Regions from separate parts of the Alteromonas sp. W12 genome, predicted to be linked through region 1. Evidence: predicted binding sites of a transcription regulator. Region 1 holds the regulator's gene; each other region holds the start of a gene.
The links. Region 1 encodes sigma-54, which starts transcription at its own class of promoters, with help from an activator protein. Its sites were predicted from a motif close to GTTGGCACGNNNNTNGNNT; they were not measured.
Positions count from the first base shown of each region.

Region 2: a site for sigma-54 is predicted at 1,262-1,280, ahead of AWH61_RS18710 (DUF2884 family protein). Genes of this name have one in related genera too.
Region 3: a site for sigma-54 is predicted at 1,361-1,379, ahead of glnK (P-II family nitrogen regulator). Genes of this name have one in related genera too.
Region 4: a site for sigma-54 is predicted at 963-981, ahead of AWH61_RS08805 (DUF2726 domain-containing protein). Genes of this name have one in related genera too.

Region 1 covers NZ_LQXH01000001.1:255,604-258,742, forward strand. Annotated here, with positions in the region: gene rapZ (RNase adapter RapZ) at 1-134, opposite strand, end outside; gene ptsN (PTS IIA-like nitrogen regulatory protein PtsN) at 219-662, opposite strand; gene hpf (ribosome hibernation promoting factor) at 676-963, opposite strand; gene AWH61_RS01075 (RNA polymerase factor sigma-54) at 994-2,475, opposite strand; gene lptB (LPS export ABC transporter ATP-binding protein) at 2,549-3,139, opposite strand, start outside.
Region 2 covers NZ_LQXH01000013.1:29,381-32,519, reverse strand. Annotated here, with positions in the region: gene AWH61_RS18715 (NAD-dependent epimerase/dehydratase family protein) at 1-147, opposite strand, end outside; gene AWH61_RS18710 (DUF2884 family protein) at 314-1,144, opposite strand; gene AWH61_RS18705 (hypothetical protein) at 1,491-1,682, shown strand; gene AWH61_RS18700 (mechanosensitive ion channel family protein) at 1,759-3,096, opposite strand; gene yihG (1-acylglycerol-3-phosphate O-acyltransferase, YihG family) at 3,100-3,139, opposite strand, start outside.
Region 3 covers NZ_LQXH01000011.1:169,011-172,149, reverse strand. Annotated here, with positions in the region: gene AWH61_RS17500 (AraC family transcriptional regulator) at 1-299, shown strand, start outside; gene AWH61_RS17495 (hypothetical protein) at 349-1,203, opposite strand; gene glnK (P-II family nitrogen regulator) at 1,446-1,784, shown strand; gene AWH61_RS17485 (ammonium transporter AmtB) at 1,817-3,064, shown strand.
Region 4 covers NZ_LQXH01000007.1:275,855-278,993, reverse strand. Annotated here, with positions in the region: gene AWH61_RS08815 (glutamate synthase small subunit GltD family protein) at 1-277, shown strand, start outside; gene AWH61_RS08810 (hypothetical protein) at 478-927, shown strand; gene AWH61_RS08805 (DUF2726 domain-containing protein) at 1,137-1,724, shown strand; gene AWH61_RS08800 (5'-methylthioadenosine/adenosylhomocysteine nucleosidase) at 1,889-2,590, shown strand; gene AWH61_RS08795 (cobalamin biosynthesis protein CobD/CbiB) at 2,592-3,139, shown strand, end outside.

The DNA.
Region 1 (3,139 bases):
ACAACTGTATGGGTTAAGGTGGGAAGTAAGTTTACCGGGATATTATCAACACAGTAATAACCTAAATCTTCCAATGCGCGAAGTGCGACAGACTTACCAGACCCCGAACGACCACTGATTATTATCAGCTTCACCTACTTTCTCCCTAATACTCTGGTTTTATCACATACGCGTTGTTGAATTAGGCGCCTACTAAACGGTTAATAGGCGCTTAATGTTTAACTTAATGCAGATAGAATATCGTCGCTTGTCGTTGCGCGACGTATTGCTTTAATCGTTTCTTTGTCGCTTAGTTTACCAGCCACGGTGGCCAGCGTTTGAAGGTGTCCTTCGGTCTGTTCCTCAGGAACGAGTAGCGCAAAAAAGATGTCTACGGGTTTCTCGTCAAGGGCGTCGAAGTCAATTGCTGGCGTGCTGGTTACAACAATGGCAATCACTTTCTCGAGGCCCGGCAGGCGTCCATGGGGCAGGGCGATACCATTGCCAATGCCTGTACTACCCATACGCTCTCGAGCCATCAAACTGTTGAGTACCGTTGCCTGATCAATGTTCTCGTTTTGCTTGGCAGCGATATCAGCGATGATCTCAAGAATTCGCTTTTTACTATTACACTGAACCGCACACTCGGTGCGGTCCAGACTTACGATGGCTTGTATATCCATGCTTAATTAACTACTAATGTTTTTTCAGTTTTTCCTTATGCTTGATTACCTGCCGGTCGAGTTTATCAACCATGCTGTCAATCGCCGCATACATGTCGGTATTTTCTGAGGATGCGAATACTTCAGCGCCACTTAAATGAACGGTCGCTTCGGCTTTTTGATTTAATTTTTCAACGTTCAGGATGACATGCACATTAGAAATGTGATCAAAGTGACGTTCAAGTTTGCTGAACTTCGTATCGACATAATTACGCAAAGAGTCGGTGATTTCGACATGATGACCAGTAAGGTTGATTTGCATATTTCGTCTTCCTTATATTATTAAGCCCGATTAAATAAGGCTTTTGCGTTGGTTCGACGGCGGGATCGACAACGATTCCCGGTACTTTGCTATTGTTCGCCGGGCAACTTTAATGCCTTGTTCGGCCAACAATGAAGCAATCTTGCTATCACTTAGCGGCTTGCTAGGCTTTTCAGCGGCCACTAATTTCTTGATCAATGCACGAATCGCTGTAGATGAACATTCACCACCAGACTCTGTTGCAACGTGGCTTGAGAAGAAATACTTCAATTCGAAGATTCCACGTGGCGTATGCATGTACTTTTGCGTTGTCACTCGCGAAATAGTGGATTCGTGCATATCTACCATTTCTGCGACATCATTTAGCACCATTGGTTTCATCATTTCCGGGCCGTGCTCAAAAAAGCCCATTTGCTGCTGCACAATGCAGTTTGCAACCTTCATTAAGGTTTCGTTACGAGATTCAAGGCTCTTTATGAACCACTTAGCCTCTTGCATGTGTGAGCGGATGAATTGTGAATCGCTACTATTCTTGGCACGGCGACTCATTGCAGCGTATTGTTGATTTACGCTTAATTTAGGCAGACTGTCGGGGTTCAGCTCAACCACCCAACGGCCATTTTTCTTGGTTACTGAGACATCAGGAATAACGTACTCAGGCTCTTTAGTAACTAAAGCACTACCTGGGCGAGGATTCAAGGTTTGCAGTAAACGCATTGCCTCGCGTAGCTGATCTTCTTTCAATCGGCTTTTACGCATAAGCGTACGATAATCTTTGCTGCTCAGTAAGTCAGAGTACTCTTCAATCAGTTGCTTTGCTTCAGCAAGCCACGGTGTGTCTTCTGAAAATTGGCGCAATTGCACCATCAAACATTCTTGTGGAGAGCGTGAGCCAGAACCAATAGGGTCGAACATCTGAATGCGCTTTAGCACACATTCTATTTCGTCCATTTCAATCGGCTCTTCCATATCATCATCGTTAACCGCTTCTAAAATATCATCAAGAGTAACGGTTAAATAACCTGACTCGTCAATAGAGTCGATGATTGCTGTAGCGATTGCGCGATCGGTATCCGAGAAATGGGTAAGGCGCATTTGCCAAAGAAGGTGCTCTTGAATATCTTCAGTAGTCTCACCTTGGAAGATTTGCTCGTCGTCATTGGATGGACCCGGAGCTGGCGAAGATGAAGCAGAGTAGTATTCGTCCCATGTGCTGTCGATTGGCAGCTCATCGGGAAGATCGTTTTTCTCAAGTGCATCGCCGGCTTCTAACGTGTCACTAGATGCAGAAGCAGTGGCCTCAGAGCCGCTGTCATCGTTGTCGATATTGTTCTTTTCTAGTTGCGGCTCGTCGTTACCTTCTTCAACTTCTAATAGCGGATTAGAATCGAGCGCTTCTTGGATCTCTTGTTGAAGATCAAGTGTAGAAAGCTGCAGCAGTTTAATGGCCTGCTGAAGCTGTGGTGTCATGGTAAGTTGTTGGCTAAATTTTAGCTGTAAAGATGGTTTCATCTACGTCTTATTTAAATGCTCTAAATTGAATATACCAGAGCGAAACTGAAAAATGACAATTCGGTTACATTAACTATAGCCTGAATTGTTCGCCTAGGTATACATCCCTTACTTTTTGATTACTTAAAACCTGTTCCGCCGTTCCTTGCGCAATAAGCTCGCCATGACTCACAATGTACGCCTTTTCACAAACATCCAATGTCTCTCGTACGTTATGGTCCGTGATAAGGATTCCAATACCCCTATCGCGAAGATGTTGTATTATCTTCTTTATATCATTAACTGATATTGGATCAACACCAGCAAATGGTTCGTCTAACAAAATAAATTGCGGTTTTGCTGCCAGAGCGCGGGCAATCTCAACGCGACGGCGTTCGCCCCCTGACAAACTCATCCCCGTACTATTACGTATATGGTTAATATTAAATTCATCAAGTAGCGCATCAGCTTCTTCTTCTTGCTGTTGTGAATTTAAATCTTTACGGGTTTGCAAAATGGCCATGATATTTTCATGCACTGTGAGCTTTCTGAAAATAGATGCTTCCTGCGGTAGGTAGCCAATTCCGCGGCGTGCGCGCTCGTGCATGGGCTGATGAGTTAGCTCATTGTCGTCGATTTCAATCTTGCCTTTATCCAGATTCACTAAACCAACAATCATGTAAAA
Region 2 (3,139 bases), on a different contig from region 1:
TTCAATTGCGGTGATACCTTGGTCTTTTAACGCGAGACGTTTCTGTTGGCTTCGAGTGGTGCCAACAATATTGACCTTGCCTGAAAGTGCGTTGCCCACATAGCTGGCTAACCAGCCGTAGCCACTAATTACTACATTTTGAGTCATCGATTAAATACCCCTTTGTTTAGGGTTTAAGAGTACATTAATTGGAGGGCGGTTGTCGTTAACTGTAAAAATGAAAAACCGACTGGGTTACAGTCGGTTTTCTAAGGTGAGTGGTTAGAGTTGCAAGTCGTTTCGTTTTGCGCGTTTAGTTAGCTAAATGCTCCAACTACATTTTCATTTCGTCGTTGTGGTCATGGTGGTTGTCTTGATCAATATCTAGCAGGTTCAAGTCATCTAGCCCAGATATGGATGCCTGCATTTTGCCTTCGGCATAATCCGCTTTCTTCAGTACCTTACACAATGCATCGCCTTTTTCTTCTAGCGCAGCCGCTTGGCTTTCTAAGCGATATTCTAAATCTTCACCCCAGCGCTCCATCTTTTGCTCAAACTCAGACATATCACCGCCTTCCCACAACATTTGTGTTCCTACGGCAATAAGTATTCTACCCATAGACTCACTGATTAAAGACTCAATTTGCGCTTCGAATTCTTGCTCCCAGCTTTCGTCAAACCAACCTGGCTCATCGAATTTAGTTGAATCAACGCGAATATTGCCTGCGTCATCATAGAATGAAGTGTTTAGTTTGGTTTCAAGTGAGTCGAACAGTTCACGAAAATCGTCACCCATTTGATCGCCGCCTAACAGTTCAGTAAATACTTCAGTCACTGCCACGTTGGCAATTTGCAGCCCTTCACTGGCGATATTCAAGGTCATAGGGATGGCGATATCAATGTTGTTGTAATATTCACTTACCCAGCGCTGTTGTTCGCTGTCAAGCGATACTGGTTCGCCGTTAATGCTCATATTGTGATGGGAGTCAATCGTCATCACTGAGCCATTGTCCATCTGTACCGTTAGATCACCTTGGTAATATTGAATATGACCATCAAGCTCCATGTCACAACTGTTGTTTTGAAAGCTGCTGTCATGCGCAAATGCGTGGCCGCTCATTAAAGCACTGGTAAGGGCAACTGAAAGTAATAGTTTCTTAGACATTGTTCATTCCTTAATTTACGTGTGACGCGTTAACGAAAGTGCTCGAAGCAAACTGCAATGCGTTGTAGTGTCACTGTCAGATAGACGCTAACGATACTCGCTGTTATACCTAAGGTAGAGCAATGGCCTTGCCAATATTTAAAGTCTATATCTTTCAAATGGTTAGTAATATTTGATGATTTCTCTGTGCTCTGCTAAATACACTATTTAGTGAGATTACCAACTAATTAGTAGTTTTGACTAAGATCAATTAATACCGATAGCGGTACATTTAAGCCAATCCAAGCATGGTTAAATCTTATTTATTGGTGCATAATACCGCCAATATTTTTAAGGGGTTATCACAATGGCTGATTGGATTAATGCAATTATGTTTGGTGTTGCGCTAATTGCCTTTACGCTAGGGCTAAGCAGCATCGTTATGGGCTTTATGACTGCTAAAGCAGGTGCTGAAGGTATGCAGGAAAAAATCGAGTACGGTTTTTTTGGCGTTACTGGTTTAGTACTTTGCTTACTGATGGCCTACGCATTGGCTTAAGCGATAAGCATTAAAAAAAACCGGCTATCTCAGCCGGTTTTTTTTCGTCTTGAACAAGTCTTTATTCATCACTGCCTTATCGATTAGGTTCGCTCTTCTCCTGAGCATCCTCAGGCGCATTGTCGCTTTCGGGACTATTTCTATAAGCGCTTTGTTCGCGATGGGCAAGCAGCGACAAATGTCCATCACGTTGATAAGCGCGTAAATCGAACAAATCCAGCATAGCCATAACGTGGTCGAAAATATCCGCCTGTACTTTTTCGTACCTCACCCATTCCTTTTGTGCACTGAAGCAGTAAATTTCTAAAGGTAAACCAAGCTCATTAGGCGGTAGCTGCCTAACCATTAGGGTCAGTTCTTGGTTTATATCCGGGTGCTTGCGCAAGTATGCCTCTAAATAAGCTCTAAAAGTGCCGATGTTGGTAAGGCGACGGCTGTTTAGCAGATCCGACTCATCAATGGAGTAATCTCGGTGATAAGCGCGGAGCTCATTTTTCTTCTTATCGATATATTCGTTGATATAGCGAATTTTCGAAAAGCGCTCTAGCATATCGTTGTCACAGAGCTTAATAGAGTGCACATCAATATAAATGGCGCGCTTAATCCTGCGTCCGCCAGACTCTTGCATACCGCGCCAGTTCTTAACTGCTTCTGTAGTAAGGCTGTAAGTCGGCAGCGTAGAAATGGTTTTATCCCAGTTCTGTACTTTGACGTTGGTAAGGCCTATCTCGAGTATTTCACCATCTACTTCATACTTAGGCATGGCAATCCAGTCGCCCGTATTAAACATGCGGTTAGCGGCTATTTGAATGCCGGCAACAAAGCCCAGAATGGTGTCTCTGAATATCAATAGTAAAACAGCGGCAATGGCGGTTAAGCCAGACACAATAAGTAGCGGGCTTCTGTCTACAATTAAAGAGATACTTAATAGTATGGTGACAATAGCAAATGCCAATTTGGTAACTTGAATAAAGCCAGTGATAGGTGCGCGTTTAGCAAGCGCTGAGGCGTTATAAACGTCTTCCACTGTGCTCAACATGGCATATAAGGCAAGAAGGCCGCTATATAGCATGTATAGCTGAGCGCTCTTTATCACCATACCGTGCATCACGGCTTCATCGCTAATAAGTACCGGTGTGGTTAAGTAAATAAACAGGGCAGGAAACAGGTGCATTAAGCGACGGAAAAATCCGTGCTGCTGCAAGGCGTTGTCCCAGAGGTTATTGGATTTGTATACCCAACTGGCTATCTGGGGGCGCACCAATAGCCTTGCGATAATATAGATTACCGCCGACACCACTAAAATACTACTTAGTGCGATGACGTTATACAGCGGATCTTCAGTAGTAAGATTCGGGAAAATATCATTAACTATGTGAATAAAGTTATCGCGTACTGAAGCACTGACTTCCATTAATTACGACTCCAACATTTTCTTTATACGGTTGTCTTTATTT
Region 3 (3,139 bases), on a different contig from region 1:
CTCCTGTATTAAGCCATATTCATCGCGACCTTGCCCGAGGCTTTACACAGGTGGAGTTAGCACGGATAGCCTGCATGGGAACAACGCAATTCAAAACACGCTTTAAAGAAGCCACCGGGCATAGTTTACGAGATTACCTTGTAAAAGTGAGGATGGAAAAGGCCAAAGCACTACTTAGAAATACCGATACACCAATGATGGGTATAGCTCAGCTAACAGGGTATGAAGATGTTGCAGCATTCAGTCGCCGGTTCAAAGCGTATTTCGGGCGACCCCCTAAGTTTTTCAAAAGAAAGTGACTGTGATAAGGGCTTACCTCACATGACGGTAAATCGTTGATAGAGACAACTAGTTAATCTCTTCGTCTTTAGGAAGTTTATTGACTCTGGCTTCTATAAAACGTTTGTGGTCGTCCATTTTGGTGCATTCTAAGGTTCCACCAGCAATTCCACTCAATATCGCCAAAGTTTTATTGGTCGTACTGCTACAGTTTACGCGTTTTGAAGGGCGTCGATTTTCATTAGCTTGTATTTGCTGTGTGCTTGGCCCGCTAAGCACAGGACTATTTTTACGCTCTTGAAATGCTTTTGCTGCCTGTTCTGCGTCTTCAGCGACTTTGTCACTGTGATACTTTTCAAAGTAGAGGGCTGCGCCATCTTTTACCGATAGATTCAACGAGCCTGCGCGCCGATTTGCGTCTTTTGATAAAGTGGGCGACGGCAGTGTATTAGTCGGCTTACTTTCAATGGGTACCTGCTGTGTATCGGGCTCAGCATTTTTCTGCTGCTTGGGCGCAGGGCTTTCTACAATTTCATTCTTACTATCAAGTGCTTCAGTCGCTTTGGTTGCGTCAGGCTTCAACTCAATTTCTTGCCTTTTAGGGGAAACATCGATTGGTTTAGTTTCTTGTGGTTTAGCTTGGGCTGGAGGGCGTGGAACGGGGGGATAGTACAGTCTGGCGCTTATCTCTGGCGTTCGCTCCAAAACATTTACTCGTGCTTTTTGGTTGTTGATGCCCATTTGAGAAAGTATGACCACTACGATGATCCCAAACACATGTGCACAGCCCGAAATTAATAGTGGGCGCCACGCCGTTTTCTTTGCAACGGAATGGTGTTCAATGCTGCGCTCAGGCGCAAAGAAAGATGGGGTGATAGTCGTCATAGTAAACAACAGACCATGGGCCCTATCGAATAGTTCCATCCTAATTTCATCGCACTTTTTAGTCCTCTCACCTTACCGCAACCTCATACCGCTTCAAAATTGGGCAAATTTTTAACAGTGCACCATTAGTGTGCATTATTTTTGTGCGTTCATGAAGCGTTTGCTTGTATGTGTTTGATTTATTTGGCTAATCATTTGTGGCATGGCTCTTGGTTTATCTTCCCATAGTTGGAAACACGACCATAAATCACAGAATAACCAAAACAAACTGGGAGCAACTCATGAAACTAGTCACAGCGATCATCAAGCCGTTCAAGCTAGATGATGTTCGTGAAGCCATTTCAGAAATCGGTATCGACGGTTTGACCGTGACCGAAGTGAAGGGCTTTGGACGTCAAAAAGGACACACTGAACTTTACCGCGGAGCGGAATATCAGGTGGATTTTCTACCTAAAGTCAAACTGGAAATTGCTGTTCAGGATGATCAAGTAGAGCGCCTGGTAGAAGCCATCGTTGGCGCTGCCAAAACAGGCAAAATTGGAGACGGCAAGGTGTTTGTTTACGACCTTGAACATGCCGTTCGTATTCGAACTGGTGAGTCGGATAGCGACGCGCTGTAAGCCACAACGATATATTTGCGGAGAAAACCATAATGGAAATCACTTTTGAACTTGGGTATGCGCTAGATACCTTTTATTTTCTAATCTGCGGTGCACTGGTTATGTGGATGGCTGCAGGTTTTGCGATGCTTGAAGCAGGTCTTGTTCGAGCGAAAAACACCACAGAAATTCTAACTAAAAACGTGGCGCTATTCGCTATCGCTTGCACTATGTACATGATTTGCGGTTACGGCATTATGTACGGTGGCGGCGACTGGGGTCCATTCCTTAGCGGTATCATGGCTGATGGCGCAACAGGTGTCGCTGAAGAGCCAGCAACATATGCACCTTCTGCTGACTTCTTCTTCCAAGTAGTATTTGTTGCAACAGCAATGTCTATCGTATCTGGTGCGGTAGCTGAGCGTATGAAGCTTTGGGCATTCCTAGCGTTCGCAGTTGTTATGACGGGCTTCATCTACCCAATGGAAGGTGCTTGGACATGGGGCGGCGAAGCAGTATTCGGTATGTATACGCTTGGCGACCTTGGTTTCTCTGACTTTGCAGGTTCAGGTATTGTTCACATGGCTGGTGCAGCTGCTGCTCTTGCTGGTGTTCTTGTGCTTGGTGCTCGTAAGGGTAAATACACCGCTGACGGTAAAGTAAACGCGATTCCAGGTGCAAACTTACCGCTTGCAACTTTAGGTACATTTATCCTGTGGATGGGTTGGTTTGGCTTCAACGGCGGTTCAGTACTGGCTACTGCAACTGTTGAAAGTGCAAACTCAGTAGCGATTGTATTTATGAACACAAATGCTGCAGCTGCTGGTGGTGCAATTGCTGCACTTATCGTAGCACGCATTCTATTCGGTAAAGCTGACCTAACTATGGTACTTAACGGTGCACTAGCCGGTCTTGTGGCTATTACAGCAGAGCCTTCAACACCTACACCATTACAAGCTACTTTGTTCGGCGGCCTTGGTGGTATTTTAGTAGTGCTTAGCATTGTTGCACTAGACAAGCTTAAGATTGACGATCCAGTGGGCGCAATTTCAGTTCACGGCGTGGTAGGTCTTCTAGGTCTTATCCTTGTACCTTTCACTAACGATGGTTCAAGCATATCTGGTCAGCTAATTGGTGCAGCGACTATCTTTGTATGGGTATTCGTAGTGAGCCTAGTGGTATGGCTAGTGATTAAAGCGGTTATGGGTGTACGTGTGAGCGAAGAAGAAGAATTCGACGGCGTAGACATGAGCGAATGTGGTCTGGAAGCATACCCAGACTTCACAAGCAGCCGTTCGTAAGAGAGTCTCGATTAGGCAACGAAACAACAATAACAATAATGCCTTATTACTTCGTTTAAGCCCCGCTAATGCGGG
Region 4 (3,139 bases), on a different contig from region 1:
TGAAGTAGAGGGTTCAGAGCACGTACTAGAAGCTGACGCGGTAATTATCGCCTTCGGCTTCCAGCCCAGCCCTGCGCCATGGTTTGCTGACTTCGGCATTATGCTTGATGAAAAAGGTCGCGTACGCGCGCCATCTGCTGGCAAATTTGCTTACCAGACCTCTCACCCGCAAGTCTTTGCCGGTGGCGATATGGTACGTGGTAGTGACTTGGTTGTTACTGCTATCGACGAAGGCCGTAAAGCCGCAGAAGGAATTATGGATTATATTGGCGTTTAACCTTCGCTAATTGAGGCCTATTGTCCATTCACGAAAAGCTCGATAGTTCTGCTATCGAGCTTTTTTATGCACACTTCGATGATACGGAAAACGCTAAAAGTATACGTTAATAGACCAAGGTTTAGTTGAAGCGGGAGCGTTACGACTCTACTATCGTTTAAGCAGTTAAAGACATCGCACATCGGGTGAAGAATCTATCTATGCAGCATTTAAACATTAAGAAACTTACATTGTGTCTAACACTGGCGATAGCAGCGAGCAATGCCAGCTTAGCTGATACCATTGCTGTAGACGCTTCACTAAATGCGCAAGTTAACAACCAAACCAAGAAACAGAGCGTCAACTCTTCACCTAGTAAGCCAAGCATCATGTCTTGCCCTTCTGATTTTCAGCAAGTTAAGATTTCTGATGATGCAAGACAATGCCAAGCATTTGACGAAAGCAAGACAGCAGTAATGGTTTACCACTCTCCTCGCTCCCCGAGTGAATTACTGAATGTTTACCAAACGGCGCACCCCGCTTTAAAAACTCACACGCCAGTTAGCGGCCGCACGTTGTTATCCTCAGAAGATAAAGGGGTCAGAGTAATAATCAGCCCAGATAATACTGGCTCTCAAGTGGATATTCTTGTTACATCCACAACGAAATAAGCCCTTTTAGCAAGACAACTACGAAATCTACTCATGTTGGCATCTGCTTTGCAAAATCATCAATAACTACTCCACGGTAACAGTGAGTGTCATTTTTATGACGCTCAAACTGCAAACGGAGCCCAAGCTTTTTTCGATATAAACACTTTAGCGGGCTTCTTTATTATGCATTCCGTGGGCTTTAACTATTGAAATTTGCGAGGGTTACGATGGAATTGGCAATTATTCTAATGATGTTACTTATTGTCGTTGCACTGGGTGCCATAAAGTTGTCAGACGGCGGTGTCGCATTTCCATTTAGGCGAAAGACGCAATTGTTCACCCCCGTTGAGCACTCTTTTTTAAACCTTATCGAACAGGCTATGGGAAGAGAGTTTCGCATAGTGTGCCGTGTGCGTCTTAACGATTTAGTGGCGGTTCGCCAGTCTGCAAATAAAAAGACGGCAAGCCAAGCCATCAGCAGAGCTTCTAGCAGACAGCTCGACTTTGTATTAGTAGATAAACACGACATGAGTCCTGTTCTTGCTATCGACTTAGTTCATAGCCAAGGCAAAGATGGTTATAAATCACAAAAAGACTGGTTTGTAACCGGAGCACTTGATGCTGCCGGCCTTCCTCATGCAAGAATTAAAGTGAAATCTGGTTATACCGTTGACGATATTCGCGAGTGTTTGGAAAACAAACTCATTCCTTATCGCCGTTTAAAGCAAAAAATGGCACAGCTGCCAACGCATAATCCAGAGCCACCAAAGCGCCCGACTCGCCCAGTGCGTTCAAGCAGACCAGCTGCAGCTTAAGACATAACCCCACTTCCCCTGGCCTTTGTTGCTTTGCTATTTTCTTACTCTCAAATAGCGGTAACAGAGGCATTTTTCTGTCAGTTTGCCCGTTTTCCTTATACAATTAACGCTTTCAGCAGCGTATTCACGCGTTAAATTCCCTCAACACCGTCGGTAAAGTTATGAAAAAAATTGGTATTTTAGGTGCAATGGACGAAGAAGTTGCGCTACTTAAAGCGTCACTTTGGAATGTAAAAGAAACCCAGTGGAAGCACCTGACGTTTTACGAAGGTACACTTAACGACATAGAAGTGGTGCTAGTAAAATGCGGTATTGGTAAAGTGGCTGCAGCAATTGCTACTACTGTACTTATCGAACAGTACGCCCCTGATGCTGTTGTCAATACCGGTTCTGCCGGAGGTTTCGACAAGAATCTAAACATCGGTGATTTAGTGATCGCCAGTCACGTTATTCACCATGATGCCGATTTAACCCATTTTGGCTACAAGCTCGGTCAATGCGCAGGTATGCCTGAAGATTTCCGTTGCGATACAAGGTTAATGGAAGCCGCTCGTAGTGCTGCCACAGGCATTACGTCGCTTCAGTCGACAACAGGTTTAATCTGTACGGGCGATGCGTTTATCGGTAGCGACGAAGCTGTAGCAGAACTGCGTGAAAACTTCCCAGACATGAAAGCGGTTGAGATGGAAGGTGCAGCTATAGGTCAAACTTGCCATATGCTCGACACGCCTTTCCTTGTCATTCGTTCATTGTCGGATATTGCAGGAAAAACGTCGTCAGTGAGCTTTAAAGAGTATCTAGACACTGCCGCTAAACACTCAGCACAATTAGTTATGGCAATGATTAAGGCTCTCGCAAAATAAGATGACAGAGGTAATTAGCGACCCGCAATACCAGTCGCTATTCGTACTTTGGCTGGCTATCGCCGTTGACGCATTATGGCGCTGGCCCCAAAGTACTCATCCATTAACGCTCATGCGCTACCTCGTTCAGCAAATGGGGCGCAAAGTGGTGCCCTCTCGCGAATACGGTAGGTCTCAGCACTATATTTCAGGCTCATTAGCCGCCCTAGTTCTTCTTGCGCCATTGGTAGTATGTGTTGCCATCTTGGTGTACATGGCCCAATACCCCGTATTCTTTGAGGCGATTATTCTTGTCGCACTGCTCGATTACGGTTACCAGCGTCAACAGTATAAAAAAGTGCTGGCGAGTGTGGGAAGAAATAAAAAATCCCTCGCACGTGAAATGGCACAAACCATTACCGCACGTCAATGCGCTTCACTTTCCGATATAGGAATTGCCAAAGCCGCGATAGAATCGCTATGGCTGAAGTTTCTTTATCTTTATTGCGGCGTCATTTTCTACTTTGTAGTGGCAGGCCCCATAGGCGCACTCATTTATCGATTGCTTTT